One region of the Leuconostoc sp. BM2 genome, then DNA from elsewhere that is predicted to be linked to it. Evidence: predicted binding sites of a transcription regulator. Region 1 holds the regulator's gene; each other region holds the start of a gene.
What was found. The regulator Rex, encoded in region 1, represses fermentation and respiration genes when NADH is low (regulators of the CRP and FNR family bind a similar motif). The targets are predictions, from matches to a motif close to TTGTGAANTANTTCACAA.
Positions count from the first base shown of each region.

Region 2: BMG01_RS07925 ((S)-acetoin forming diacetyl reductase) is a predicted target of Rex. The motif match lies at 9,102-9,119, and genes of this name have one in related genera.
Region 3: BMG01_RS09090 (2,3-butanediol dehydrogenase) is a predicted target of Rex. The motif match lies at 7,243-7,260, and genes of this name have one in related genera.

Region 1 is NZ_MOWQ01000009.1:25,744-36,081, forward strand. Features, by position in the region: gene BMG01_RS04400 (thymidine kinase) at 1-361, shown strand, start outside; gene prfA (peptide chain release factor 1) at 407-1,477, shown strand; gene prmC (peptide chain release factor N(5)-glutamine methyltransferase) at 1,474-2,466, shown strand; gene BMG01_RS04415 (L-threonylcarbamoyladenylate synthase) at 2,463-3,476, shown strand; gene BMG01_RS04420 (phosphocarrier protein HPr) at 3,747-4,016, shown strand; gene ptsP (phosphoenolpyruvate--protein phosphotransferase) at 4,019-5,734, shown strand; gene tsaB (tRNA (adenosine(37)-N6)-threonylcarbamoyltransferase complex dimerization subunit type 1 TsaB) at 5,785-6,495, shown strand; gene rimI (ribosomal protein S18-alanine N-acetyltransferase) at 6,479-7,036, shown strand; gene rimI (ribosomal protein S18-alanine N-acetyltransferase) at 7,011-7,424, shown strand; gene tsaD (tRNA (adenosine(37)-N6)-threonylcarbamoyltransferase complex transferase subunit TsaD) at 7,417-8,433, shown strand; gene BMG01_RS04450 (redox-sensing transcriptional repressor Rex) at 8,532-9,182, shown strand; gene BMG01_RS04455 (peptidoglycan bridge formation glycyltransferase FemA/FemB family protein) at 9,188-10,225, shown strand.
Region 2 is NZ_MOWQ01000029.1:790-11,127, reverse strand. Features, by position in the region: gene BMG01_RS11655 (CPBP family intramembrane glutamic endopeptidase) at 1-97, shown strand, start outside; gene BMG01_RS07975 (GRP family sugar transporter) at 252-1,139, opposite strand; gene BMG01_RS11650 (IS3 family transposase) at 1,287-1,385, shown strand; gene BMG01_RS07970 (hypothetical protein) at 1,651-2,223, opposite strand; gene BMG01_RS07965 (RepB family plasmid replication initiator protein) at 2,216-3,370, opposite strand; gene mobV (MobV family relaxase) at 3,866-5,101, opposite strand; gene BMG01_RS07950 (hypothetical protein) at 6,178-6,462, shown strand; gene BMG01_RS07945 (DUF3021 domain-containing protein) at 6,609-7,049, opposite strand; gene BMG01_RS07940 (LytTR family DNA-binding domain-containing protein) at 7,046-7,489, opposite strand; partial or broken gene BMG01_RS07935 (IS6 family transposase) at 7,669-7,866, shown strand; partial or broken gene BMG01_RS07930 (Crp/Fnr family transcriptional regulator) at 7,868-8,389, shown strand; gene BMG01_RS07925 ((S)-acetoin forming diacetyl reductase) at 9,179-9,952, shown strand.
Region 3 is NZ_MOWQ01000041.1:1,554-11,891, forward strand. Features, by position in the region: gene dnaG (DNA primase) at 1-852, shown strand, start outside; gene rpoD (RNA polymerase sigma factor RpoD) at 887-2,185, shown strand; gene BMG01_RS09065 (QueT transporter family protein) at 2,288-2,845, shown strand; gene BMG01_RS09070 (3-oxoacyl-ACP reductase) at 2,845-3,579, shown strand; gene BMG01_RS09075 (alpha/beta hydrolase) at 3,709-4,710, shown strand; gene BMG01_RS09080 (NAD-dependent succinate-semialdehyde dehydrogenase) at 4,871-6,277, shown strand; gene BMG01_RS09085 (aldo/keto reductase) at 6,337-7,170, opposite strand; gene BMG01_RS09090 (2,3-butanediol dehydrogenase) at 7,404-8,453, shown strand; gene BMG01_RS09095 (aldo/keto reductase) at 8,596-9,513, shown strand; gene BMG01_RS09100 (EAL domain-containing protein) at 9,700-10,338, shown strand, end outside.

The sequences.
Region 1 (10,338 bases):
AGCCGCAGTATTGGTAGATGAAGCACAGTTTTTGCAGCCAGAACAAGTCGACCAATTGGCTTATGCGGTTGACACGCTACATATACCGGTCATGGCCTTTGGACTGAAACAAGACGCGTTCAATCAATTGTTTGCTGGTTCCAAGCGCTTGATCGAAATGGCTGACAAATTAGAAGAAATGAAAACAATTTGCTCTTTTTGTGGCAAAAAAGCGACGACACAACTGCGAATTGTTGATGGCAAACCGCAACGTGAAGGGGCACAAGTGTTTATCGGTGGTGATGAAGCGTATATTCCAACTTGCCGCTTTCACTGGTATCACCCCGATCAAGACAAAATTGACCAACTACTATCGCATTAATTTGATGAGAACTAATTATTCTCGTACATAATAACGGAGGAAAATATGAATCCAATATTTCAACAATTACAAACCGTCGTTGATCGTTATGACGAATTAAATGAACAACTCGCCGATCCCGAGGTAATGAATGACGGACAGCACTATATGGCACTATCAAAAGAAGCGGGTAGTATCCGTGAAACAGTTGAGGTCTATCATCGTTATCAGCAAGTTATCCAAGATATTCAAGATGCGCAGGATTTACTAGATGATCCTGAAATGGCGCCATTAGCCAAAGAAGATTTGAATAGTCTCAAGCCAGAACAAGAAGAACTAGAAGATAAACTCAAGGTTTTGATGCTACCTCAAGATCCTAATGATGACAAAAATATTATCATGGAAATTCGTGGTGCTGCTGGTGGTGACGAATCATCTTTATTTGCAGCCGATTTGTTAGATATGTATCGTCGCTATGCTGAACGGCAAAATTGGTCATTGAGTATTATTGATGAGTCCACAACAGAAGTTGGTGGTTACAAGGAAGTTGCGGTAATGATTACAGGCGACAGCGTCTATTCAAAGTTAAAGTTTGAAAGTGGTGCGCATCGTGTGCAACGTGTCCCTGCAACAGAAACACAAGGACGTGTCCATACCTCAATAGCAACGGTTGGTGTGATGCCCGAATTTGAAGATATTGATTTTGAGCTAAACGAATCCGATTTGGAAGAAGAGTTCTTCCGTTCAGGTGGTGCCGGTGGTCAAAACGTCAATAAAGTTTCAACAGCAGTGCGTTTAATCCATAAACCTACGGGTATTATGGTTAAAATGCAAGAAGAACGCACACAAATTAAAAACCGTGATAAAGCGCGAAAGTTGTTAGCGAGTCGTGTCTATGATTTTTATGCGCAACAAAATGAAGCAGAATATGCTGAGAAACGTAAATCTGCAGTGGGAACGGGAGATCGCTCTGAACGGATTCGCACTTATAATTATCCGCAAAATCGTGTTACTGATCACCGCATTGGGTTAACATTGAATAAACTCGACCGAATCATGAACGGTGATTTGGGTGAAGTTATTGACGCCCTTGTTATTGCTGATCAGACGGCTAAACTGGCGGAATTAAACAAATGACAGATAAGCATTTTGATACGCCACCACAATTTGGTTCATCCAAGCCACAAGCCAACAATCAATCGGACAAGCTAAATGCACCAAAATGGTTTGAATGGGATGATATTAAAAAGCCAACTGACTTAAGTCATGTCAAAATTTCATTAATTGAGGCCAAAAAGTGGGCGTTAATTGAATTGCGCCAAGCTGGAATGTCTGAACAAGATGCGAAAGATAATCTGGACTTTTTGTTAAGTGGTGCGTTTAACATTAACTATGGCATGTTGCGCGCTAACATGAGTCGACAAATGCCGGCAGCGTTAGCGACTGTTTGGCCCAAGTGGGTCTCTGAATTGGTAAAGAATAGGCCGCCACAATACATTTTGGGTCATGCCCCTTTCTTTGGTCGTGAGTTTTTAGTGGATGAACGGGTGTTGGTTCCCAGACCGGAAACCGAAGAGTTAGTCGATTGGATTCTAAAAGATGCTGGATCGGGCGTTCAACCGGTCTCTGTGTTAGATATTGGTACTGGTAGCGGTGCTATTATTGAAACATTAATGTTGGAAAATCAGCGTGTGCGTGGCTTTGCAACAGATATTTCTGACGGTGCACTGACTATTGCGCAAGCTAATGCGCAACGCTTCGAATTGTCATTTTTACACTTTGCCAAAAGTGATGTGTATGGTCAATTAGATGGACTAGTGTTTGACATTATTGTCAGTAATCCGCCTTATATTGCGACCCAAGATAAGCACGAGATGGATGCGAGTGTGTTGACATTTGAGCCACATACAGCGTTATTTGCGGATCATGATGGTTTGGACATTTATGAACGAATCGCTGCTGGGTTAGATGAACATTTAACAGAACACGGACGCGCGTACTTCGAAATCGGTTATCAACAAGGACCAGCGGTAGTTAATTTGATGAAAGCGGCGTTACCCAACGCCAAAATAACATTGCGGCAAGACTTTGCGGGACTTGACCGCATGATTCGAGTGGAGAAATGAAAACAACAATTTTTAAAACAGATAAGCAGTCATTAGCTGAAGCAAGTGCATTATTACAACAAGGTGAGGTTGTCGCATTTCCAACAGAGACGGTCTATGGTTTGGGTGCTGATGCAACAAACGAGGCAGCAGTACAAAAGGTATTTACGGCAAAGGGACGTCCGAGTGATAACCCTTTGATTATGACTGTTGCTGATGAATCACAATTAGATGAGTTTGTGGTGATTTCTGAAGCTGCTAAGACTTTGATGGCAGCATTCTGGCCGGGTTCTCTGACCATTATTTTGCCTATCAAGCCTGGACGTGTTGAGATGATCGTCACCGGCGGCTTGCAGACAGTGGCCTTTCGACTACCAGATAATGATGCTGCGCGTCAATTAATACGCGTGGCTGGTGTACCAATTGTCGGACCAAGCGCTAATATTTCTGGCAAGCCATCACCTACAACGGCGCAACACGTATGGCATGATATGCAGGGCAAAATTGCAGGAATTGTGGATGATGGTCCAACAACTGTGGGTGTTGAATCGACAGTTATTGATATGTCAGCAACGACACCCACAATTCTTCGTCCTGGTGCGGTGACACAGCAACAATTAGAAGCAGTGTTAGGTGTGAGGGTTGTTGACGCAACCAGCACGAAATCAGTTGCTAGCGATGTCACACCAAAAGCACCAGGTATGAAATATCGTCACTATGCCCCAGATAAAAATGTAGTGATGTTTGACCGATTAGATGCACTGACCTTAAAAGAAGTGTTGCAAAAAAATGATGTTGTGATGGCACAAGATGCAACGATTGCAGCAATGGCAATTCCCAAAGAAAAAACGTGGTCACTTGGCGAGTCATTAGAAACAGCCACAGAACAACTATTTGCTGGTTTACGTTATTATGACGATGAAGCCACAGTTGCCACTATCTATGTTGAAAAAATGTCACCAATTGGCATTGGTAAGGCATTTAACAATCGGCTGGGTAAGGCGGCAGGAAATCAAGAGTTTAGTGTGTAAAAGAAAAACGTCGTAAAGACGTTTTTCTTTTTATAATTGATAGTATTGTTATCAAGTTCAGTGTCAAGATGACACCTATATTTTCAATTTACAGAAAATAAATTGTGAACAAAATGTAAACGTTTACATTTAAAACGTTGTTAGATAGGCGTTTTCAGCGTCATGGCTTGATACAACGGCGATTTGTGCTTTTTTTTACTTGATATTTTGTAAGCGCTTTGATAAACTATATTCAGAAGCTGATTAACAGCTAAAAAGGAGAAATTAATCATGGCACAATCAAAAGATTTTCATATCGTAGCAGAAACTGGTATTCACGCACGTCCAGCAACTTTGTTAGTACAAGCAGCTTCAAAGTTTGCTTCTGATGTTACTTTGTCATATCAAGGTAAGGATGTTAACTTGAAGTCAATCATGGGTGTAATGTCATTGGGTGTTGGCCAAGGTGCTGATGTTACAATCAAAACTGAAGGTGATGATGAAGAAGCTGCTATGGCAGCTATCGTAGAAGCAATGGGCACAGAAGGACTCGCAGAATAACAATGACTAAGAACTTCAAAGGAATCGCGGCAAGTAATGGTGTGGCAATTGCCAAAGCCTACTTGTTAGTTGATCCTGATTTGTCTTTTGACAAAAAAACAATTAATGATGTGACGGCTGAACAAGCACGTGTCGACGATGCTTTGAAGGCTTCTAGTGAAGATGTAACTTTAATTAAATCAAAAGCTGAAAAAAATCTTGGTGCTTCTGAAGCGCAAGTTTTTGAAGCGCATTTGATGGTGTTAGCTGATCCTGAAATGTCTGGGGCAATCAAGCAAAAGATTGCTGATGATAAGGTGAACGCTGAAGCTGCTGTTAAAGAAGTGACGGATATGTATATTGGCATGTTCGAAGCAATGACAGACAATGAGTACATGCAAGAACGTGCAGCAGATATTCGTGATGTGACAAAGCGAATTATGTCGCATTTATTGAATGTTTCACTACCTAATCCTGCGCTGATTGATGAAGAAGTGGTGCTAGTCTCAAAGGATTTGACACCATCTGACACAGCACAGTTAGATCGCCAATTTGTTAAGGGTATTTTAACTGATTTAGGTGGTCGTACAGCGCATGCTTCAATCATGGCGCGTACATTAGAGATTCCTGCTGTTGTTGGTTCTGATGTTGCAACAAAGGAAATTTCTGCTGGCGACTTAGTCATTGTTGATGGTTTGACTGGGGATGTGATTGCCAATCCAGACGACGACACATTAGCAACGTATCAAAAAAAGGCTGATGACTATCTCGCACAACGCGCTGAGTGGGCAAAGCTTAAAGATGAACAATCTGTTTCCGCGGATGGTAAAGAGTTTGTCGTCGGTGCTAATATTGGTTCACCAAAGGATATGGCTGCGGTCTTAGATAATGGTTCTGAAGGTATTGGGCTTTATCGTACTGAATTCCTTTATATGGAATCAGACCATTTGCCAACTGAAGATGAACAGTTTGAAGCCTATAAAGCTGTTGTTGAAAAAATGGGTGACAAGCCGGTTACTGTTAGAACAATGGATATTGGCGGTGACAAGCATTTGAGCTATTGGCAATTGCCAGAAGAAGAAAATCCTTTCTTAGGCTATCGTGCCATCCGCATTTCATTGGATCAAACTGAAATATTTAGAACACAATTACGTGCGTTACTAAGAGCGTCAGCCTTTGGTAACTTGTGGATTATGTTTCCAATGATTGCGACACTTGGTGAATTCCGTGCCGCCAAGAAAATCTATATTGAAGAACGAACTAAGCTTGAAGAATCCGGTGTTAAAGTTGGTGACATTAAGCTTGGTATCATGATTGAAATCCCGGCAGCTGCCATGTTAGCGGATAAATTTGCTAAAGAAGTTGACTTTTTCTCAATTGGTACCAATGATTTGATTGGTTATACAATGGCTGCTGATCGTGGTAATGATCGGGTTGCCTACCTTTACCAACCTTATAATCCATCAATTTTGCGTTTGATTAATAACGTTATTGCTGCTGCTCACAACGAAGGTAAGTTTGTTGCGATGTGTGGTGAGATGGCTGGCGATCCAATCGCTGTTCCTATTTTGATGGGTATGGGCTTGGATGAATTCTCTATGAGCGCACCGTCAGTTTTGCAGACGCGTTCGTTGATGAAAAAATTAGATACAACAAAGATGGCTGAATTGGCTAAGCAAGCGTTAGATGCTGAAACCAATGACGAAGTGATTGCACTCGTTAAAGAAGTCACACAATAATGTTTTGAACGGCTGCCTTATGGCAGCTTTTTTGTGATAAAATTAAACTTATGAAGATTTTAGCATTTGATACAAGTAACCAACCACTGACAGTGAGTTTGGCAGAAGATGAACAAATTAAACAGGTCTTTACGACCAATATAGCGCGAAATCATTCGATTCAGTTATTGCCAGCTATTAAGTCTGCTTTGGCAAGTCAAAAATGGCAGTTGCAAAATATTGATCGTATTGTTGTGGCACAAGGACCAGGTTCATTTACAGGATTACGAATTGGTGTTACTGTGGCGAAAGTTTTGGCAGATACATTAAATACCGAATTAGTTGGTGTTTCTAGTCTAGCTGTTTTAGCATCACAAATTTCGTTTGATGGTCTCGTTGTGCCTCTTTTTGACGCACGTAATCAAAATGTTTTTGCTGGTGTCTATCAAGAAGAAAAGTCAATTTTTCCAGAGTCTCATCAGCCAATCAGCAACCTATTTGCTTTCTTGAAGACGCAGTCAGATAATATTTTATTCATGGGTGATACGACGCCATTTCTTGACCAAATTCACGAACAATTTGGTGATCGTGCGTCAGTATTGACGCCAGAAGATAGTTTACCTGAGGGTAAAAGCATTATCAAATTAGGTATCGCCGCAACACCAACGTCTCATATTGCTGATTTCAATCCCAATTATTTACGGAAAACGCAAGCCGAATTGAATTGGCTTGCAGCCCATCCCGGTGAGGATAAACCAGAAAATTATGTTTTTGAAGTTTAAACGACAACAGCATTTACCGTTTAATTTACCAAAATTTGAGGCAAGACAGGTCGAAATTAATGGTATATCTTTTGCTTTGCGCCGAGCGACACTAAAAGACATTGACATCTTAATCAAAATAGAAGAAGCGGTTTATGAGGGCGTTGCACCGTGGCTATTGCGTGATTTTATGAGTGAATTATCTCGGCCACATATTCGTTTATATTTAGTCGTAGAGCGTCGTGGGCAAATTATTGCTTTTGCGGGCGCAGCGTATCGTTCAGACATTGACGATATGCACATTACTAATATCGCTGTTGTACCAGTCTGGCAGAAACACGGTATTGGTACGATGCTGCTCGAGTCAATTCATGAATTTGCACACAACATGCATATGTCAACGATGACATTAGAAGCACGTCGCTCTAACACCAATGCGCAGACATTATATCGTAAATTGGGTTATGAGCAAACGGAAATTAAGAAAGGTTATTATCTTGGTGACCACGAAGATGCGGTCTCAATGACACTAAATTTTGATAATCAGACGGGCAACAATTGAAGATCTTGATGACATTTGGCAATTAGCAAATGAGTCTTTTGCACCGTCACCTTGGCCAAAAGAAGTATTTGAGCATGAACTGCGTAGTCCACGTTCTATTTATTTTGTGACGACAGGTGGTTTTCTTGGTGCAACACAAATTTTAGATGAGGTTGAAGTTGGTAGTTTAGGTGTTTCGCCGAAATTTCAGCATCAAGGTATTGGACAAGCATTACTGATGGCGGTTTTTGCGTTGCCTAACACGAAGCGCGTACTATTGGAAGTAGCTAATACCAATACGGCAGCACAGGCACTGTACCGCAAATTTGGTTTTCAACCTTATTATCGTCGAGAAAAATATTACAAAAATGGTGCTGATGCCATTATGATGGAGCGAAAAATTGACTAAAATAATTGCATTTGAATCGAGTGCTGATGAAACCAGTGTAGCAGTGGTGGAAGATGGACACATTGTTTTAAGCAATAGTGTTGCAACGCAAATCAATTCCCATCAACGGTTTGGTGGCATTGTACCTGAAGTAGCAAGTCGACATCACATTGAATGGATCACCAGAGTACTTGATGATGCCTTGAAACAAGCTCAGGTCACCCCATCTGAATTAGATGCGGTTGCGGTGACCTATGGGCCCGGATTAGTTGGTTCACTACTGGTCGGATTGATGGGTGCTAAGACATTTGCCTTGGCGCATGACCTGCCAATCATACCTGTTAATCATCTAGCGGGACACATTTCTGCGGCAAATTTTAATCAACCAATCATATATCCAGCTATGGCTCTGATGGTATCTGGTGGTCATACTGAATTAGTCCTAATGAAAACTGAAAATAAATTTGAAGTATTAGGTGAAACAAGAGATGACGCCGCTGGTGAAAGCTTTGACAAAGTCGGACGGTTATTAAAACTCCCTTATCCAGCTGGTAAAACCATTGATGAAATGGCACATCGTGGTAAAGCAACTATTAAATTTCCAACGGCTATGGCTCATGAAGACAACTATGATTTTAGTTTTTCAGGATTAAAGAGTGCGGTCATTAATTATGTTCACCATGCCGAACAAAAGCAAGAAACGATTAACCAAGATGATTTGGCAACGAGTTTTCAAAATGCTGTTGTGGATGCGTTAATCGGTCGTACTGAGCGTGCATTACGTCATTATCCAGTTAAGAGCTTTGTTTTAGCTGGTGGTGTTGCTGCTAATTCCCAGTTGCGTGAAGCGTTGACAACACTTTTAAATGATTTCAATGATACAGTATTTATTCCAGTTCCAGTGGCGTATACTGGCGATAATGCTGCGATGATTGGTGCTGCTGGTTACTGGAATTATAAACAAAATATCTATGCGGATTTGGACCTTAATACGGATCCGGGATTGGATTTTGAACTATTACAATCGTGACATCATTGTGAATGTTTCACTATCTTTTCGCAAAACCCTTAAATATATGGTACAATTACTATGCAAAAGTTCACAAGTGAAATTACTGGAGATATATTATGACGCAACAACCAAAAATACCACGCGCAACCGCTAAGCGGTTACCAATTTATTTTCGTTATCTAACTTTCTTACATGATGCTGGTACAGATCGTATTTCATCATCAGAATTAAGTGATGCTATTAAGTTCGATGCGGCGACAATTCGTCGTGATTTTTCTTATTTTGGTGCTCTAGGTAAAAGAGGTTATGGCTACGAAGTTAAAGCGCTATTGGATTTCTTTGCCAATGTTTTGGACCAAGATAGTTTGATCAACGTCGCACTAATCGGTGCTGGAAATTTGGGACAAGCCTTGCTTAACTTTAACTTCCATCAATCGTCAAATATGCGTATTTCAGCTGCTTTTGATGCCGATGAAAAGCGAACAGGCACTATTTTAGCTGGTGTACCAATTTATAAAATGAGTGAATTGAAGGAACAGATTAGTGCGCAACGTATTAACATTGCGATCTTGACTGTGCCACAAGGTGTTGCCCAAGATATTACAGATCAATTAGTGAGTGCCGGTGTTAAGGGAATTTTGAATTTTACGCCTTTGCGTGTCACGGTACCTGCCAACGTACGTGTTCAAAACGTTGACTTAACCAATGAATTGCAAACTTTGGTGTATTTCATTGAAAATTACGGTTCAATTACGACAGGATTATAAGTTAAATGACAATTTTAAATTTAGATGATCAAGAAAAAGTCTCAGCATATCAAAAGTTTGTGCGTGAAAATCCAAGAGGACAAGTCACACAGGATCCACTATGGGGTGAATTGAAAGCAAACTGGAACCACGTTTATGTTTATCATGAAACAGACGGTCAAATTGATGCGGTTATGTCAGTATTAACAGTTGAGGCTGTTCCCGGAAAAGTTTTAGCTTATGCTGGCCGTGGACCTGTTGCCGATATTGAAGATGTTGATTTAATTAAGGATTTGATTAAGGAAGCTTTAGCAGCATTACCGGATAATGTCTTCTTGTTGAGAATGGATCCTGAAGTACAGTATTCGGATGAGTTGAATCAAAAATATCTTGAGGCAGGCTTCCAGACACGTAATACGCAAGTTACACACATGCATGGTAATATTCAGCCACGTAAGAATGTCGTCTTATACTATGATGGTCGCGGTGAAGGTGCTACGCCTATTACCAATGAAGATGAATTGATGTTGCACTTCAAGCCTAAACTTCGTAATGATATTCGACGTGCATTTCGTGATGGTGTGACAATTACATTTGGTGATAGTGAAGAGGATATTCGAGCACTATTTGATACCTACGTGGCAATGGCAAAAAATCATGGTATCACACACAGACCATTAGATTACTTCCTTCGTATGCAAAAATTATGGGCAGGGACAGGCTTGTTCCGAGTCTACTTGGCTCATTTTGAAGGGCAAGTGATTGCTGGTGGCTTAGGATTTGCTTATGGTGATGAGATTTGGTATATGTATGCTGGCTCTTATCGCGAATTTGGTAAACATAACGCACCAGCCGCCATTCAATATGAGATGCTGAAATGGGGACTGTCACTTGGCAAAATCGAATATGATTTTGGTGGCATTGGTGAATTTGATGTTTCTGATGGTCTCTATAAGTTCAAACATGAATTTGCTTACCACGATCCCAACGCTGAATATATCGGTGAACTCGACTGGGTCGTTGACGAAGAAGGTTATAAGGATTACCTCAAACAATTTGATTAATTATAAAAATTAGCGCCGGTGGGCGCTTTTTTGGTATAATAATAAAGTTTTAAGCAAACAGCATATATACTGTATAATACTGCGACTTTATCACGTTTTTAATTTAATATACT
Region 2 (10,338 bases), on a different contig from region 1:
AACTGACAATGTCAAATACAGCATACTCGGACATGTAATATGGAATAGCTGTATCATGATATACATTCTATGTAGTACATTTGGATCGAAAATGTAACATTTCGCTTCGGAAAATTTAATTAGTCATAAATGATCTATACCTTGCTCTAATAATTAAACGTCAATTATTTTTGCTCTTATACTAAAAAAATGGACTATTTTTGTAGTATAAGAGCACAAAAAAAGCCGTCAATTTACTGATAGCTTTTTTATTATCCTTTAGATTTTACAATTGCAATTAAAATTGCACCTGTTACGAACAGAACAATCCCAATTCCAACATAAACCAATTCTTTTTTGGTTTTCTTTTCACCAAGGAAGAGAATTCCTCCAATAATTGAAATGATAACACCTAATTGTGAGAATGAAAAGGCAATTGCGTTACCAGCAGCTCTTGCAGCCATAAGCATAAAGATATTACCTACACCAAACATTGCTCCATCAATCATATTTAGATAAACATATTTTTCCATTTTAATTTTGAAACGACCCATCACAAGTGCTCCAAAGATCATTCCAACTGACATTGGCAAGATAATTGTCAGTGTATCAAAATGAACATTGAACCAAAGTACTGCTAAGTTATTAAAAAGAATAACATAGAGAACATATCCCAAAGTTGAGTAAGTTAAAGCAGTCAATCCTTTAGTATAATTACGTCCTTCTTCAACAACTGCATTTTCTGGGTCACGTTTAGCTGAGAAATAGAACCCAACTACCAAAACAGCCATCGCAATAAATCCGATAATAAATTGAATTTGTTTTGTCCATTCGTGGAAAGCAAAAACCCCAAGCAATCCACCAATTACTAATTGACTTCCTGATGAAAGTGGACTCGCTACTGAAACACCCATGTATTTCATTGAATTAAACTGACCAACTTGTCCAATTGCCCAAAGCAATCCACCAATAAATCCAATTAAGAAAATTTGCCATGTCAACGTTGGCATGCGGAATAAGAAAACAATAAGTGCAAAAACAAAAGCGCCCAAAGTCATTCCAAGTGTTTGTTGATTAGCATCACCACCAAATTTATTAGCTACCAATCCGATAGCACCCCAAGCAAAAATTGGAACAAGCGCGAGAAGAATTCCTTGCATGTTTATATTTACCTCTTTAAAATAATTTTTTATTTAAAAAATTAAGCATATCACTCTTTTACTCTTTTTTCGATTAACACTAAAATTGGTGGCGTATGAATTTGGTTAAGAGGTGCATAAGAACCTGTCTAGTATCTTTTAAAAACTATCTTCAGGAAGGCGTACCAAACATTAACTGAAGGCCAAGCAGCCATTGGTTGGTATATCAATTTTTATAATCGCAATCGTATCTCAAATGTTGCCTAAGTAACTGAATAAAAATAGTCCAATTTATTGACTTCTGAGCAGCTGAAAATGCCTTGAAGGATGGGAATGCTTTCTCTAACCCTCGTAAGGGGACAAGGGAAGATATCACCAAGATTTTCCAAGCTGCCTACGACGCTGAATAATTTAACGTAATATGATGAAAAGCCGCCGAATTTCGACGGCTTTTTTAGTGTTTGTGCGTATACTTAAAGGTAGTCAGAGAGGAGTCTCATCATGGAAAAATACTTATCTTTTTTAGTTGTAACTATTTACCAAAATGCCACCACTTTTTAGGTTTAGGTTGTGACTCCGGGGTGCTATTTTCAGGTTCCGGTTGTTTGTCTGACGTCACTTCTTTTTCAACATCATCATGCGGTGCCATCGTTAAGGCTTTCAAGTCCTTAATTTCTGCCTTGTATTCTTCGAGCAGTTGTTTGTCCTGTAAGGCCAATCTTTGTTGCTGATCTAATAAATTTTGCATTTGTGATATTTGTGAATCTTTATTTTCTATTTGCTTATCTTTAACAGCTAATTGTTGTTCTAATATTTTAAATACATAGCTATTATCCGTTGTTTGCTTATTATCACTGGTAACATTAGCGTTACCACCGTTACCACCAACGTTGCTACCTACTTTTTCACTGCCGTTACTACTAGAAAAATGCTGTTTTAAAAGCCTATACCCACTAACCGTTACTACTAATGTTTCTACTCCGTTACTATATACAGTTTCTACGTAGTTTGATCTAAATTCATCGGTTAATCTTTTCCTAACTGCTTGCTTAGACACCTTAAATTCATCAGCAAGTTCTCGAATTGTTTTTAAATTTTCACTCATGATCTATATCCTGCCTTTTAACGATTGGTAGATACTGTTCAATCGATTTTTTAAGATACTTAGCAATATTCTTTTTTGAATAATCATCTTGTTTATCTTTAATATATGATAAGTGATCTTTGACACCTTTTAGTCCACGTAACTCTTTTAATTCGTCATAAAGTGGATAAACATTTTTCTGCAATCCTGCCAAAATAGACGTATCCGTCAAATCAAGGTAGGACAATAAAAACTGTTCCATAAGTAGTTTTGTGTAAGGACTTTTGATAGCCATGACTGTCAGCATGTCTTCTGTCTCTTCTTGACGTATCTTACCGTCAAGATAAGCTGAATCATCCTGCTTATAACTGACATCGTCTGCTACCCTTTTTTTAGTGATGTGAAAGACAATGCTATCGATGCTGCGTCCTTTTTTAATTTTTTCATATGTTACGTTAAGAGTTGTATGATTTGTAATCTCGGCCAGCGGTTCCTTCAGTACCCATTTTTCAAAATTATAAAATCGTTTATATTCATCAACTGTATCAGTCATTTGACGTAAATCTCGCATACCCATGGTGGGATTACGGTAACTTTCAACTTGTTCCTCTCTTCGTCCACCTTTAACGCTATAATGATCATATTGGTTGTAATTCATGGACAACCAACGATACAAAATAATCGCATACTTACTATTCAATTCTGCAATATCTGACAAGGCATGTTGTGTAAAATTATTTTTAAGATTAATTAAGTAAGGCATGATTTCACGATGAAATTCAATTTTTACTTCATCGTTATAATCCGTCCATTCAACATAAGGGATTGGTACAATGCTAACAAATTTAAAGCCTTTATCTTGTCCTTTTTTAATTTGAAAAAAGGCTTGCTTCTGCATTTTTTCAATCGCTTCTTTAAAACGACTATGTTTGTTGCTATCATTGACCTTAAAAAAAGAAAATAACTCTCGTTTTGATAAATAAACCGTATGATCTTGGGGTGGATTTTCTGTATCAATCAGAGACACGGCTAATTCGAACATTTTGAGGGGCGTTTTATCCATTTTGGCAATGGACGTGATTAAACTATTATGTTCAACGACTTTTCGTTTTGATAATTCATTCAAGGTCTGCACCTGCCTTGTGTTTGTTTCTGGTATAATAGACATATAAATACGCTCCTTTGTGCGTGTTGTGAGTAAGCATAAAGAAAAACTTTTAGTCGGGGATTTCTTTATGCTTTTATTATAGCAAATAAGACTAGTCTTTTACATTTAATCTAGTCTTATACATAGTATTTTCTAGTCTTATACATAGTATTTTCTAGTCTTATACATAGTATTTTCTAGTCTTATTATTTTATTAACCCTTGATAAAACTGACTTTCTAACCACGCAAAAGAACAAAAGATTAAAATATAAAAGATAAACTTATAATATGCTGCGCCTTTTTATGACCACATTAAAAAACTAAACAAAAAGAACACCATATAAATTTTGTACGTGGTGTTCTTTTTGCTTTGAATCATTTCAAATGCCGGCTACCTAGTTATCTGACATAGATTGCCACTTATTAATCCAATAGCGACGTTTTAACCCGTTCAATGATTATTTCTACGTCACATGGCTAAAAACGCTTAGAACGACAAAGAAGGCGGTTTAACTTTAGAGGCTTGGTCCTTTAAAAAAATCACGCGTTAATTCGATAATTCGATTGATTAACGCTTTAACTTGTTCAATACCGCGATCTAATCTAGTTGGCGATATTTTCGTATCTGGATCTGCTCTAGCTGTCGTCAAGGTTTTTAACCAGGACTGGGCTACTTTTTTATTTTTTGTGAGTTCTTCATGATCCAGCTTATAAAGAACATACCGGGCCTCCACATCAGTATGCGATAGTTGGTCGACACCACAATCATTTTTAAGCATGTCTCGCATGGCATAATCCAGCTGTTGCTGGTCTCGCTGCCGCTTCTGAAGCGCTTGATGCGTTGCTTTCAGGTTTTGATAATCAGATTGGATGTCAGCTAATTGCGCTTTGACTTGTCCTAACGTTTGCTTGAGTTCTTCTGTCTCATGCTGGCTTTGTAAGGTGGCTTTCTTCATCGTGGCTAACACGTTTTTAAAGCGATCTAAGTCATCTGGTTTAAGCACCGTCTTACCAAAGAGGTTTTTAGATAAGGCTTGTTTAAAATCATCAATTTGTTTTTCGGCTAAGTCCACTTCCGTTAAGGCTTGATCCGTGAGTTTAAGTACGGCCTGTTTAGCACGAATATTTTCTTCAATGTCAGCTAGTTCGGTTTTTAGGGCGTTAAACTGATCATTGCATTTTTTTATTTCAGCGACATTCTCAAACGGTAAGGTTTTGTGGTTTAAAATGCCTTGTTCATAAAAGGGCAGCACCTTTTTTAAATCCTGATCTAGATCCTCATGAAAGCTTTGCAAATCATGGCGCGTGAGCACTTCTTTAGCGGATACTTTATAACGTGATTTTTTATCATCAAAAACAACGGGGACAAAGGCATAGTGCAAGTGAGGGGTTGTCTCGTCATAATGCACGACAGCGGCCACGGCATTTTCTTGACCATAACGTTCATTAAGAAAATTGGTGGTTGCTTCAAAAAAGGCGCTCTGTTGCTCGTAGGGGGCTTCTGTGAGTTCTTCAGGTAAAGTGACTATCCACGTCGCTAACGCCTTCACATCGTCTCTTTTCATGCAATAGACGTCATTTAAACGCGCATTGAAACGTGAAAGCATATCAGAAGCATCCGCCATGAGATCTTGATTCAGATAGGTTTTCGACACATCAATTTCTTTGTTAGTGTGATGGTCGGTTTTACGTTCAAAGTGGACCGCTAAACCAGGTACTGCGCCACGCGTATTTTTCTTTAAATGCGCCATCAAAAATGCCTCCTCAAAAAAGGTTTTCCAAGACCAGTATAACACCGTTAAAAATCTGGTATAGCCTGTTATACCAAAATTCTATTTTGGACAGGCTCTGCGAGGCACGTCATCGACAAGCGCTGACAGTAGCGTTTCCCCTTCCTACTGGCGAAACTGCTATTTTACAGTGCCACTTATCCGGCTTGTAAAACCTCTGGCGGGTCACGCCGTCACAGGGCAATTTATTATTGCATGATCACCTTCAGCGGGAGCATGTCATGCAGAACGCTACCCGCGCGGGGCAAGCTGGTGTCAGCTTAAACACATTAAAATAATCTGTAAACGTAAGTGTATAATAACAAAAAAATTGTAGTGGACTATCACAATTAATAGGTGTTATACAATAAAAGCAAACAAAAAGGCGCCCTTAAGGTGCCCACATTATTTTAACGATCATTAAGATCATCAAAATAACGTTTAATTGCGAACGTCACAACAGCAACACATATCGCGTTGAGCAATTGTGTTAGTTCGTGGAAGAAATATATCATGGAGTTTCACCTCCTTGCCGTTGCGTATAGTAGGAAACAACAGCTTTTTAAGTATATCACGTTTGGAAATAATACTAATACAATGCTATAATATAAACAGGAAGAAATACATGGAGATTAACCTCTCTAGTAAAAAGGGCTAGTGCGTAGGAACACCAGCTCTTTTTGTTTGTCTTTTTTGAAGCAAGTTTCCTTTCAGGGCAAGACAGTGTATAATTATAAACAATAACTGCCATGAAACAGCTCTGCTGTTTCAAAGGCTTGGGCCAGTACGCTGGTCAAGCCTGGTGGCCCACTTTAAAATACAGTGACGCTGATAGTATGATGGCTAGCCTGTTATTTTTGACAATTAAAGACGATTCAAAAAATTAACCAAGCCCCCAAATTACTAATAGGGGGGGTAAAATTGCAAATAAACCGACAGGTAACCCCTCCTCAACGCTTGGGGGAGTAGGCTTAAGTCGACATTTCTATTATGGGGCAAAAAGGTAATAAACGCCCCTTTGATGAGATTTATCTAATAAAATCAAGAAAGGAGCTGTTATGACGTACAATGCAATTAAGGGTCGCTTTACGCGCGTAGCCCCTGATAAAACGATTTTGTATGGCGACAAGTCTTATACTTTTGCCTTAACACCAGAACAAAGTGAACAGATTGACCAGGCTGTTTATGCGGTTGTCCTGGCCAAAAATTATAAAACGACCTCGTTTTCAATTGACGAGAAGTTAACCTTGTCTGACGAAGAAGTCGCCCAACACAAATTGGTGGTCCGTTTACGCCTCCGCAAAAAGCACAAACAGCCGTCTCATAAACCGCTCACGGACTAAAATTTCACAAATGACAAAAGGCTAGTTGTGGGGATTGTGAGAGATAGACCAATTTATTTGAGCCAAATTCACAAGACGTGATCACAGAAAAAGCGCCAAACCCTATTTATTTCAGGTTTGGCGCTTTTTACTTTGGTTAACATGCACTATGCTAATTTATTTAGTGCAGCAGTTATTTTTTTGGCCTCTTTCATTGAAAAAAACCAGATTAAACAGTAAATTAACACAAAAATACCAGTATAAAAAATTAACCAACTAAATGTATCTGGAAACCACCCAGCACATACCGCTAGTATGGTATAGCCACAATAAGTGACTATAAAGTGATAAATTGTTTGTTGCGTAATGCTCAACTTTTCTAGTAAAAATATATATTGCGATAAGAAAAATACGACACCCATTAATCCCCAAATAATTATAGACACTATAAATGCATCAAGTGGTGTTTCAAAATTTTTAACAAATGAAGGACTAGACGGTAATAAATATTTAGTTTTATATAGATAGCTAAAAAAAGTTGAAACTACTAAACCTATTGTTATACCAATTGAAATACTACTAGCTAATCCTCTAATAAATTTTTTCATTTTAAATACTCCTTTTTTATTTTGTACATACATCTTCTTGAAGCATAAGTAACCACATCATTTTTTAAAATAACTTGATATAATCCCGTTGATGTCAATTCAAATTTATCAATGAACTTACGATTAACAATCTCTGACTGCGATATTTGAAAAAAAGTATCATGTGGCAATAAATCTACCATTTCATATATTCGTTCTTTTAACTTATATTTACAGCTATTAATTTCACAAAATACATTATGATTTTCAGTATAAATACGTTCAATATCAGAAATTTTAACTGACAAATAATCACTCCCTTGCTTAACATTAATTTTTTCTTCTCCAAGCATACGACGAATTTTATTAACTAAATCATCAAAATAAGAAGATTTTTTTGGTGTGCAAATAATAATTTTAGGCTTTTGAGTGTTTTTATCCACTTGTAATATAACTTCCATAATTCGTCTCCAAAAATTCAAATATATACTCTATATTGATTGTAACTTTTATTTTAAAACTATTTTTCAATACACATCTATTTGGTAAATATAATCATATATTTGGAAATACTGGTTCTGGTGCAAAAAATTCAGTTTAACTTATTTTGGGTATAATTAGCCTAAAAGGTGAGGTAGGTATGATGAAAAATTATTTTAAAGGTCGGCATTTCCAACAAGACATTATTTTGGTAGCCGTTGGTTACTACTTCAGATTTAATTTGAGTTATCGTGATGTCGTTGAGATTTTACGTGATCGTGGAATTACTGTTCATCATACAACGATTATGCGCTGGGTTCATCACTACGGACCAATCTTTCAGGTGTTGTGGCGTCGGCATAAACAATGGACGTGTACGTATTTATAGCCTAAGTGAGTCTGGTCGTGAGCAAACTATACGCATCCTACATCCTGGTGATTTTATGGGGGAAGTTGCTATTTTACAGACTGAAAGTTATCATTCGAATTATGCTGAAGCAATATCGGAAACAAGTATTTGTAGGATTCATAAAAAGAATTTAGATCAATATTTAGATCGCTATCCAGAAATCATGCGACGAATATTATCGGATATTACAAAACGGCTACAGTTATCAGAAAAACAGACTGTGCAAGTCAGTACTGAACCTGTTGAAGCTCGAATTATTGATTTTCTATCAGAAAATGTTGAAGATGAAAAAAACCATACTTATGTGACTTTACCCATGTCAAAAAAAGATTTGGCTACTTACCTGGGGACAACTCCAGAAACAATAAGCCGTAAGTTCTCATCATTGGAAGAGAGAGGTCTAATTAAACGGCATACCCAAAAATGTGTTGAGATATTTGATTTAGATGCATTATTATTTGTATCAAGTTAAGTCGATTTATACTTAAAAATAAGGATATCGTTTTAAATGATGAACATGGCGGTACACAGTTCATCGTCACTAACCTAAGTCTTCCACAAAAAGACATCGTCCGTGTTTACCGCAAGCGCGCATGTGGATCTCAGTAATTGCATCAAACTTGATGCGGTTGATGAAGAGTATTGCGTTGGACAATCAACACCTTTCGAGACCGTTTGTTAAAAATCGGGGGACGTGTCACTAAGCACGCCCACAAGGTGATCTTGACATTAGATAGCCGCATCCAAGAACAATTCGATGGTCTGTTCTGGCGAGCTTGGGAACGACTAAATGCTTTGTGGCAATAAAACAACGAAGTAGATTTTCAAAAAAATAGCAAAATCTGGCTGGTTTTAGTGTGCCCATTTTTCTCAAAAAACGCTCAATCGAAAAAACACCCTGAAACTGTGCCAAGATACTGGTAGTTTCAAGGTGATTTATCGTATTTTACTGATTTAGCTGTGGTTAAAAATTTAGTGCATGAATAATCCGGGTTAGTAAGAGTGAAGGTACAGAATTATCCATGAAAATTAACGCAGGATGATGATAGTGTCATTCAGTCATTATTGGGGTGGTAGCTTAGTTTTGTAAATGTTTTTTGTGAATAAAATTTCAAAACGAGCGTCTAATTAGTTTGACTACCACTAATTAAGTGCTTGTTTTGCTTAAATTGATATAAAATAATTTGTAAAAATTTTAACAAATCAGGAGCGTTGTGCTAGACTATAGTTGTTTCGAATAATACTATTGGAGGAATTAGTAATGACAAAGAAAGTTGCAATGGTTACTGGTGGGGCACAAGGTATTGGTGAAGCAATTGTTCGTCGCCTAAGTGCAGATGGATTTGCAGTTGCAGTTGCTGATTTGAATGAAGCTAAAAGTAAAGAAGTCGCAACTGATATTGAAAAGAATGGCGGTACTGCAATTGCAGTTAAGCTAGATGTTTCTGATCGCGAAGGATTCTTTGCAGCTGTTAAAGAAGTGGCTGAAAAATTAGGTGGCTTTGATGTCTTAGTTAACAATGCTGGCCTTGGTCCTACGACACCAATTGATACAATTACTCCTGAATTATTTGATAAGGTTTATCATATCAATGTTGCTGGTGATATTTGGGGTATTCAAGCAGCCGTTGAACAATTTAAGAAGAATGGTAACGGTGGGAAGATTATCAATGCAACGTCACAAGCGGGTGTCGTTGGTAATCCAAACCTTTCTTTGTATAGTAGTACAAAGTTCGCTGTACGTGGTTTAACACAAGTTGCTGCCCGTGATTTAGCCGAGCAAAACATCACAGTTAATGCATATGCACCTGGTATTGTTAAGACACCAATGATGTTTGATATTGCCCATGAAGTTGGTAAGAATGCTGGTAAGGATGATGAGTGGGGTATGCAGACCTTCGCAAAGGATATTGCATTAAAGCGTCTATCAGAACCAGAAGATGTTGCTGCGGCAGTAGCCTTTCTAGCTGGACCAGATTCAAATTATATTACTGGACAGACTATCGAAGTCGATGGTGGTATGCAATTCCATTAATTAACTAAAAATAATTAACTTTTACCCGGATTATTTATCAAGACAGACAAAAACCCGCTGAAACAGCAAGTTAATACCGTTTCAGCGGGTTTTGCGCTTTCACCCGTTAGGTGAAAACCATAGGAGCTCTTTGTTATGATATTTTGTTAGTGAAAAACAAACCAAATACTCAAAAATTGGAGCGTCTAAAATTATGACTCAAAAAGTATTACCTAGCAACCCTTTAGTTGCAGTTTCAGACAATGGGGCACCAATTACCTCGGATGGTGGCAACGTGTAATGATGTTGTCTAATTGTGCCTTAGTAATCCTAGTCATTAAAAATACCTCCATAGTGGCGTCAAAATGAACAAATACGTGCTAATTTAGGGAGATTAGTTGGCGTTA
Region 3 (10,338 bases), on a different contig from region 1:
GTGGTGCATTTACCTGATAATCTTGATCCAGATGAAGTGCGGATTAAATTAGGGTTACCCCAGTTAGCACAATCTTTGACGCAAAGTATCCAAACGCCGATTGAATTTTTGGTTGATGATGCTAAACGTGATAAAAATTTGAGTAATCAATCACAATATTTGCAATTTTTAAAAGAAGTGATGATAATACTGGGTCGCGCTACGCCAGTAGAGCAAGATCTGCAGTTAACTCGAATTTCTAAAGAGTTCGGGACTTCTAAAGAAGCGTTGCAAGCGCAATTGGCACAAACACTTCAGCAGAAATCAAATCAGTCACAAGTGCAATCACAGCGTTTGACGACTAGGGATGATTTTTATGGCGAGCCGCCACAAGATAATTATTATGATCAACTTTATGAGGCTAACCCACAGTTTAAAAACACGGTTTCCAAGGTAGAGTTGGCTGAGCGTGCCTTAATTATGGCAATGATTAAAGATCCGCAAGTGATGCGTCGGGTTAAGTCTACTGCCGGTTTTGCATTTGTTCATTCAGATTATCAGTTATTAATGATGTTAGCTGAAGTTTATCAGCGAGATCATATTGGCAGTTTCGACATTGCAGAATTTATGGATTTTTTGCAAAAGCCAGAGCTGAACCAAAAAATAATGGCCATAGATCGTTTGTTTGGTGATTTGGAAGTTAAAGACGAAGCGGTTAGCGATTATTTACGTTTAATCATCAATGATGCCCCAAAAATGTCGAGAATTGACGAATTGCAACGACAAATTACCGTTGCAAAGCAACAACGTGATGACACGAAGCTAGTACAATTGACAACCGAATTGATTAACATTAAGAAGCAACAACAGTAATGGAACGCACGTTTAGTGTAAAAAGGAGTTAAGCATGACAACTGTTTCAAGTGCAAGCAAGATTTTAGATATCAAAGCATACCTAGATGAGAACAATATCGCTTACAATAGTCGCGCTAAGAAAGCTGAATTATTGGCTTTAGCACAAGGTAAGACACCTGAACAAGCTGCAGCAGCGGGCAAAGCGTCAAAGCCAAAGTCAGCCAAAAAATCTGGTCCACTTAAAAATCCAGAATATGATAAAGCCACAAAGGCATTGATTGCTGAGTTTAAGACTGCTAAGTCAATTACTTATGCTGATTTGTCAAAACGCTTGGCAGAGCCATTCAACTTAGATGAAGAAAACATCGAACGTTTGATGGAAAAGGTTGAAGATGCGGGCATTGCAATTGTTGATGACAATGGTGACCCAGCACCAGAAGTGTTGAAAGCCAAACAAAATAAGCCCTCAGCAGAGGAGTTAGCCGAAGCAGAAGAAACACCAGCCGGAATCAAAATCAATGACCCTGTTCGCATGTACCTCAAGGAAATCGGTCGTGTTAACCTCTTGAAAGGCGACGAAGAAATAGAAATCGCCAAGCGAATTGAAAATGGCGATGTTGAAGCCAAGCAAGAATTAGCCGAAGCTAACTTGCGTTTGGTTGTGTCGATTGCTAAGCGGTATGTCGGTCGTGGCATGCAATTCTTGGATTTAATTCAAGAAGGTAATATGGGTCTGATGAAAGCCGTTGACAAATTTGATTACACCAAGGGTTTCAAATTTTCAACTTATGCCACATGGTGGATTCGTCAGGCTATTACACGCGCTATCGCTGATCAGGCACGTACAATTCGTATTCCAGTTCACATGGTCGAAACAATTAATAAATTGATTCGTATTCAGCGTCAATTATTGCAAGATCTTGGACGTGAACCACTACCGGAAGAAATTGGTGCCGAAATGGATTTGACGGCCGACAAAGTTCGTGAAATTTTAAAAATCGCGCAAGAACCTGTTTCACTTGAAACACCTATTGGTGAAGAGGATGATTCACATTTGGGCGACTTCATTGAGGACAATGAAGCCGTTTCACCTGCTGATTCAGCTGCCTACGAAATGTTGCGTGAACAGTTGGAGTCAGTTTTGGACACATTAACTGATAGAGAAGAAAACGTGTTGCGTTTGCGCTTTGGCTTGGAAGATGGACGTACGCGCACGTTGGAAGAAGTAGGTCGTGTATTTGGTGTAACACGTGAACGTATTCGCCAAATCGAGGCTAAAGCTTTGAGAAAGTTGCGTCACCCAAGCCGTTCAAAGCAACTTAAAGATTTTATGGATGAAAGTACGAATTAATCAAGACACTCAATGATCGTTGATAAAGCATAGGAATCAACGTGACAATGAAAACAGCGGTTCATCTACCATCCCGCTCATCAAAACTAGGAGAATTTATCAATGCAAAAATCTATGACAGTTTCAGAATCAAGCCGTACGCGCAACATTACTATGGTAGCAATTGTCGCTGCTTTGTATGCAGCGATTACTATCGTTGTTGCACCAATAGGATTTGGTCCAGTTCAGTTACGCCTGTCCGAAGGGCTGAATCATTTATCAGCTTGGAACAAACGTTATGTACTAGCGCTTGGATCAGGTGTATTAATCGCTAATTTGGTTTCACCTTTAGGGTGGATTGATTGGGTATTTGGCACTTTAGGGACTGTTATTATGACGGCTATTACTTATTTATTAACAAAAAAAGTAAAAAGTGCGATTGTAAAAATTATTATTAGTTCTGCTGTGGTGTCAACTATCGGCATGGCTATTTTGGCTGCGGAATTTACGTTTGCTTTCAGCATTGGCGCAAGTGGTGCCTTTGCCTCTGGTGCAAAAGGCGGAATCTTTGCACAATGGTTGGCGTATTACATTAGCGTAGTACCCGGTGAACTTGTTTCATTAATTGTGGGTGGCATTATTATTTTTTCACTTAGTAAAATAGTTGATTTGAGTAAATAATGACAAAGACATATACAAATAAGAATATTTTGATTACCGGTGCCGCTTCTGGCATCGGTTTTTCTCAGATGATGAGTTATTTAACAAACGGTGCTCGTGTTATTGCAATCGATGAACAGCTCATAGACGTACAGCATGAAAGGCTAGTTACTTATCAACTCGATATCAGTCACCATGACGAGCTAATTGATTTACTAACCACTATTACAGATAAGGAAAGTATTGATATTTTAATCAATACGGCTGGTATTTTAGACAATTATCAACCTAGTTTGGAAACGGATTTTGAGAATTGGCAACATGTTCTAGACGTGAATGTTACGCCTATGTTTATTACAACTAATGCAGTGTTGCCCGGTATGATTGCAAGAGGTGGTGGGCACATTGTGAATATGGCTTCCATCGCAGGATTTTCCGCGGGTGGAGGTGGTGCTGCCTATACAACAAGCAAACACGCGATTATTGGTTATACCAAACAACTGGCATTTGACTATGCTCAAAAGGGTATTCACATTAACGCGATTGCTCCGGGAGCTATCAATACGCCGATGAATGCAGCGGACTTTGCCGGAGATGGCACAATGGCTAAACAAGTGGCTGAACAAACACCTGCAAAACGTTGGGCGATACCACAAGAAGTAGCTGATCTAACTTTATTTTTAACCAGTTCACAAGCTGACTATATCAATGGCGCAGTAGTGCCAATTGATGGTGGTTGGAGTTTAGGACATTAATAGATAAATTATGTTGTAGTCATTAAACCTTTCCAAATCCTAACGGGTTTGGTTTTTTTGTGTTCATACACATGATATGATAAAAGTCATAGTAATTCAAAAGAGCGAAATATGAGTAGGTGATGGTTGATGTGGCGAAGAATTAGAAGGTGGCTTTTCTGGTTGGTTGTTTCCTTATTAGTCATAATATTGACAACTTTGTTAGCATTTAGTTTGTCTCCAAGACCAAGTGCATATTTGATTAAACGTATGTTTGACGGGCCAGTAACGATTACGGATAAAAGTGCTTTTAAGTCGGCTTCTAAAAATGTCACGGTGACCGGTAATGTCGTTTATCCGTCTCATTATCAAAAAAACACTTTAGATATTTATCAACCAAAAGATGTAACAAAATCTAAAGCAACACTTGTCTGGGTTCACGGTGGTGGGTATGTGGGTGGTGACAAAAGTGGCATGAAGGAATTTGCCACAAAAATAGCTGCTGACGCCAAATTAACAGTCATTGCAATTAACTATCAGTTGGCGCCCACTGCGACTTATCCAAGCCAACTATATCAGTTAAATGACGCAATAAATTATCTAAAAAGTCAATCAAATTTGAATACATCCCAAATAATTGTTGGCGGTGACTCGGCCGGTGCACAAATTGCCCTGCAATATGCAGCATTGGCAACGAATAAAAGCTACGCCAAAAGTATGAAGTTTCAAACAGCTATCCCAAAAGATGCCGTTAAAGGCGCGATTTCATATTGTGGCCCAGTTAATCTCAAGCAAGTATTAGATCAAAAAAGTGATTCATTAATATTAAAATGGTTCGTTCATTCAGTTGCTTGGAGTGAATTAGGAACACGCCAATGGCAAAAGTCAGTTGAGCTAAAGCAAGCTTCTTTAGTTGATCATGTCACAACTGAATTTCCACCAACCTATATCACAGATGGTAATGCTTATTCTTTTCAAGACCAAGGCTTGGCGTTTGAAAAAAAATTACAACAATTAGGCGTGTTAGTGACGAGCCAATTTTTTAATCATACCAGTAAGTCCATCACACATGAATATCAATTTAATTATCAAACTAAAGCAGCCAAAAAGTGTTATCAGCAAACGCTAGCTTATATAGCCAGTGTTGAATAGTCAGCATGATCAATTGATGATCATGCTTTTTTGTGAATAATATTACATATTATTTGCATATAAAATCACAAGTTAAATACTTTTGTAATAATTTGAACGGTGTTATAGTAATGATGTTGTTAGTTATACTCACTCTGTATCAAACGAAAGGTCGAATAAAATGAGCTATCAAACAATTAATCCATTTACAGATGAAGTGATTAAAACATATGACAATCATGATGATGCCTATGTCGAAAAAGCAATTGCAAAGGGTCATGCACTGTATAAAAAATGGCGTAATGATCCTGTTGAAAGTCGTGCCGCAGCGTTGAATAAAGTGGCTGACGTGATGGAAGCACAAACAGATGAGTTAGCCAAAGTCTTGACCCTTGAAATGGGAAAACGTTTCGTAGAAGCGCAAGGCGAGGTTGCTATTTGTGTATCAATTGCACGTTATTATGCCAAAAATGCAGCGGAATTTTTGAAACCAAAGCCAATTGAATCATCAATCGGACCAGCCCAAACAATCTCAAGACCAACAGGTGTCTTGATGACAGTTGAGCCTTGGAACTTCCCATACTATCAAATTATGCGTGTCTTTGCCCCTAACTTCATGGCCGGCAATCCAATGTTATTGAAGCATGCTAGTAACACACCAATGGCAGCTGGTGCTTTTGAAAAAGTTGTTAGCGAAGCAGGTGTACCAGACGGTGCCTTCACTAATCTTTACGTTGACTATGATCAAGTTAATAATATTATTGCAGACGATCGTGTTCAAGGTGTGGCGTTGACAGGATCAGAGCGCGCTGGACAACTTATTGCCGCAGAAGCTGGTAAGAACATGAAGCAGAGTTCTCTTGAACTCGGCGGCAGTGATCCATTTATTGTTTTGGAAGACGCTGACCTTTCAGAAATTAAGAAAATTATTGGTGGTGCACGTTTGTATAATGCTGGTCAAGTCTGCACGTCATCAAAGCGCTTTATCGTGACAGAAAAGAACTATGATGCACTGTTAGACATGCTTAAAGAAGCCTTTTCTGAAGCAAAAATTGGTGATCCAATGGATTCAGATACCACTTTGGCACCACTAAGTACTTCAAAAGCTAAGCAGAATCTGACAAAACAGGTTAAAGCGGCAGTCGATGCTGGCGCAACACTTGCGTTTGGTAGTGTTGAACAGAACTTGCCAGCTGCACAATTCGAGCCAGTTATTTTGACCAACATCACTAAGGAAAACCCAGCATTTTATCAAGAATTCTTTGGTCCAGTTGGACAAGTTTACAAAGTCAAGGATGAAGAAGAAGCAATTGCTTTAGCCAACGATTCCCACTATGGCTTGAGTGGCGTTGTGTTTGGTGGTTCGGCTGAACATGCAACTGAAGTGGCATCACGCCTAGAAACTGGTGCAGTCTTTGCCAACAGCTTTGGTGGTACATTACCCGAATTGCCATTCGGCGGTGTTAAAAATTCCGGCTACGGTCGTGAATTGGGTCGCTTTGGTATTGAAACATTCGTCAACAAAGAAACAATTGTTACGAAGCATGAACCAATTGATTTGGATGATGTATTTGGTGGATTCGTTTAAAATCTGATCAAAAGAAAAGCTTTTAATCTCTTATTATTGAAGAGATTAAAAGCTTTTTTTTAGAATTCTTGATAAACGGCAGGGTCTTGGTTATTGGTTCGACCATCAGGTTTTGACAGTGCGTTAATACGTGCCATGTCGTCCTTTGTGATGTCAAAATCAAAAATATCCAAGTTGCTAACTTGACGGGCAAAGTGAGTGGCTTTTGGAATAGGGAGAACACCAAGCGATACTTCCCATTTCAAAATCAATTGACCAACATTTTTGTGATATTTTTTAGCGATATCAACTAGGGTTGGGTTAGTCAATAAATCGCTTGCTCGGCCTAGGGGACTCCAAGCTTCAGTTAAGATATTGTGTTCAGAATTATACGCACGCATTTCTGCTTGATTAAAGAAGGGATGTAATTCGATTTGATTGACTACCGGTAAATGGCCCGTTTCTGTTTGTAGTCGTTCTAGGTGTTCAGGTAAGAAATTGCAGACACCGATTGATTTTACTAATCCAAACTTCTGTGCTTGAATTAGCGTATCCCATGCTTCAACATAATGATCATCAATCGGATTTGGCCAATGAAGCAAGTACAAATCAAAGTAATCTAATTTGGAACGAAATAAGGATTCTTGAATCAAATCAATTGATGCCTGCTGATCACTATAATATTTACCCGGCAATTTTGAAGTGACAATCAGTTCATCACGTGAGACATGGGAAGTCTTGATTGCTTGTCCCACAGTGCCCTCGTTTTGATAGTTGAAAGCAGTGTCTAATAAACGATAACCAGCTTTAATTGCTGAAGTGATAGCATGAGCACCTGTGATACCGTCGAGTTTATAGGTACCAAAACCAACTGCTGGCAATTGCTGTCCGTCACTTAATTCATAAAATGACATTTTCATTTTCCTTCTTTCTTAATTGATAACACTTACATTAAACGATAAATACGGCCGATGCAAAAATATTGCTTGTAAAATATCTTACAAACATGGTTGATAAAATCAAATGATGGTTGAATTTAATCATTATTTTCAGGTGATTTTTTACACAAAGAAATAAAATAAGCGTTATAATATTACTAAAGACATATAGTCTTTAAAAACTTACTGTCATCAAAGGAGACATAATAATGAAAGCAGCTGTATGGCATGGTGTGAAAGATGTTAGAGTCGAGGATGTTGCGTTAAAGCCAGCAAAGTCCGACGAAGTTGTTGTACGTGTAGCGTATGCCGGAATTTGCGGCAGTGACTTACATGAATATTTGGAAGGACCCGTCTTTATTCCAGTTGATGCACCAGACACTTTAACTGGTGGACAAGCACCATTAACAATGGGACATGAATTTTCTGGTGTGATTGAAAAAGTTGGTGCTGATGTTACCAAGTTTAAAGTTGGTGATCATGTTTCGATTAATCCAACAGTGACTAAGGGAATTTCACCTGATAATCTTGATGTTTATGATGGCTATAGCTTCATTGGTTTGAGCACAGATGGTGGCTTCACTTCGTTTGTCAATGTCCCAGAAGAGAATCTTTATCATCTTCCAGAAGACTTTTCATTGAAATTAGCTGCAACAATTGAACCAACTGCTGTTGCGGTTCAAGCCGTTAAAGAAGGTGATTTGCGATTTGGCGAAAAGGTTGTTATTTTCGGTGCTGGACCAATTGGTGTTTTGGTTGCTGCGGCTGCAAAAGCTGCTGGCGCAACTAAAATTGTTGCGGTGGACTTGTCAGAAGTTCGTTTGAAGAAGGCATTGGAAATGGGCGCAACAGACGTTATTAATCCTAGCCAAGTGCCAGACGCAATTGCTGCGATCAAAGACATTATTCCAGGTGGTGCCGATGTATCATTTGAAGTTGCTGGTGTACAACCAACGTTTGAACAAGCAATTGACGCGACACGTCCACGTGGTAGTGTTGTTATTGTTTCAATTTTTGCTAAGCCAATTAGCTTTGATCCAATGCAAATGATGAATGCTGGTGTCAAGTTGACCACAACGATTGCTTATTCTAAGGAAACGTTCCAACAAACGGTTGATTTGGTAAGTAGCGGTCAAATTGATGTTCAGCCAGTTATCACTGATACCATTGAATTGGATAACATTGTTAATGATGGTTTTGAAGCGTTGACACGTGATAAGTCACAAGCTAAAATTTTAATTGATTTGAATCAAGCATAATTTAGTATATTTTGGAGCACACAGTAGCGTGTGCTTTTTTTGTGGTGAAAAACAGCAGTGTCATTTGCAAACAAATCACTTGGTTGCTATCTGCTTAGGGTTTATAATTATAGTTATAAATAGTAAGTAGGAGGAGACGCAAGTGATAGATAAAGACGTTGTAAATCAACTAAATCATAAGGCTGCAAAGTTAGGGATTGGCACAAATAAAGTCGGTGGACACAATTTGTTTGACGGCCTTCGTGATCAAGATGGTTATGACCTTGTAAAAGAAGCATTAGATTCAAATATTCAAATGATTGATACGGCATTTATGTACGGATTGGGTCGATCCGAAGAAATCATTGGGGATGTTTTACAAAATTATCCGCGTGAAAACTTTAAAATTGCGACTAAAGCAGCGCAAGATCCTAATCACGATTTAAAAATTAATAACACGCCAGCTTTTTTAACACAAGCTGTTGATGATGCTTTGACACGTCTCAAAACAGATTATATTGATTTGTTTTATATCCATTTTCCGGATGACGATACGCCTAAAGATGAAGCCGTAGACGCTTTAACTAAGCTAAAACAAGCTGGCAAAATCAAGGCTGTCGGTGTTTCTAATTTTAGTTTAGAACAAATTAAAGAAGCCAATAAAGATGGTGGCGTTGATTTTGTAGAAGATCATTACAACTTAGGTGATCGTGAAGCTGAAACCAAGCTGTGGCCCTACCTAAAGGAAAATAACATTCAATTTGTGCCATACTTTCCATTAGCCTCAGGATTACTTACGGGTAAGTATCAGCCAGAAGATAGTAGCAAGTTTAAGCAGTTTTCAGCAGATCAATTTCATAAGATCATGACTGGAATAGATGTGGTCAAACAGATTGCTAGTAGTCATCAAGCTACTGTTGCCCAGACTGTTTTGGCGTGGTATATCAAAAATCCTGATATTGCGGTTGTGATTCCTGGTGCAAGACAACCGCAACAAGTGGCCGACAATGCTGCCACGTTAAAAGTTGACTTGTCAGATGATGACTATCAGACGATTGATCGTGTATTTAGTGGTATTTAATAGTCAAAACGAAAATGCTAGCCGAATAGGTTAGCGTTTTTTGTCTACATAATAGGACTTATTAAAGTATAAAAGGTGTGATAAAATTAAGATATTATTACATAAATTTAAATATAATGTTCTTCGTTAAAATAGTAAAGATTTTTAATTGACATAAATATTTGAAATTAAAGGAGCGATAGTGTTTTGAATACTATTATAACTGATGCAATTAAAAATTTTTACTTCGTAGGACAACCAATTCGACATTTAAAAAATGAACAGATAATAGAATTTGAATTACTTTTACGTAATAATATAGTCTCAGGTTTTCCCAAAGATGAGTATGCGTGGATGACAAAATCGGAAACAATCCATGCCAAATTTTTGAAGCATATTGTGCAGGAAGTGAACCGTATTTTAGTTGATAATCCAGAAATACATTTTTCGTTGAACCTTGATCAACAAGAAATTGAATACGAAACGACTTTTGAAATTATGAAGAATATTTCACAAGAAAATCGGTCTCGCTTAATTTTAGAAATCACTGAAATTCCAACGTTAAGACGTTATGGTCAGTATGGTGAAACGATTAATGTTTTGGCGTTTAAACGCTTAAAAAAATTGGGTTATCGACTAGCATTGGATGATTTAACAACAGGTAATAATTCATTAGGCAATCTTGAAATTACGATTCAATATCTTGATCGTCTCAAGATTTCTTATCGTCATCTTGAGAAAATGATGACACCAGACGAGATTGTGCTGCAAATTCATTTGTTACAGTCGATTGTTGGTAGGCATGACATGGATTTAGTTGTTGAAGGGGTTGAGACGGAGAGTGTT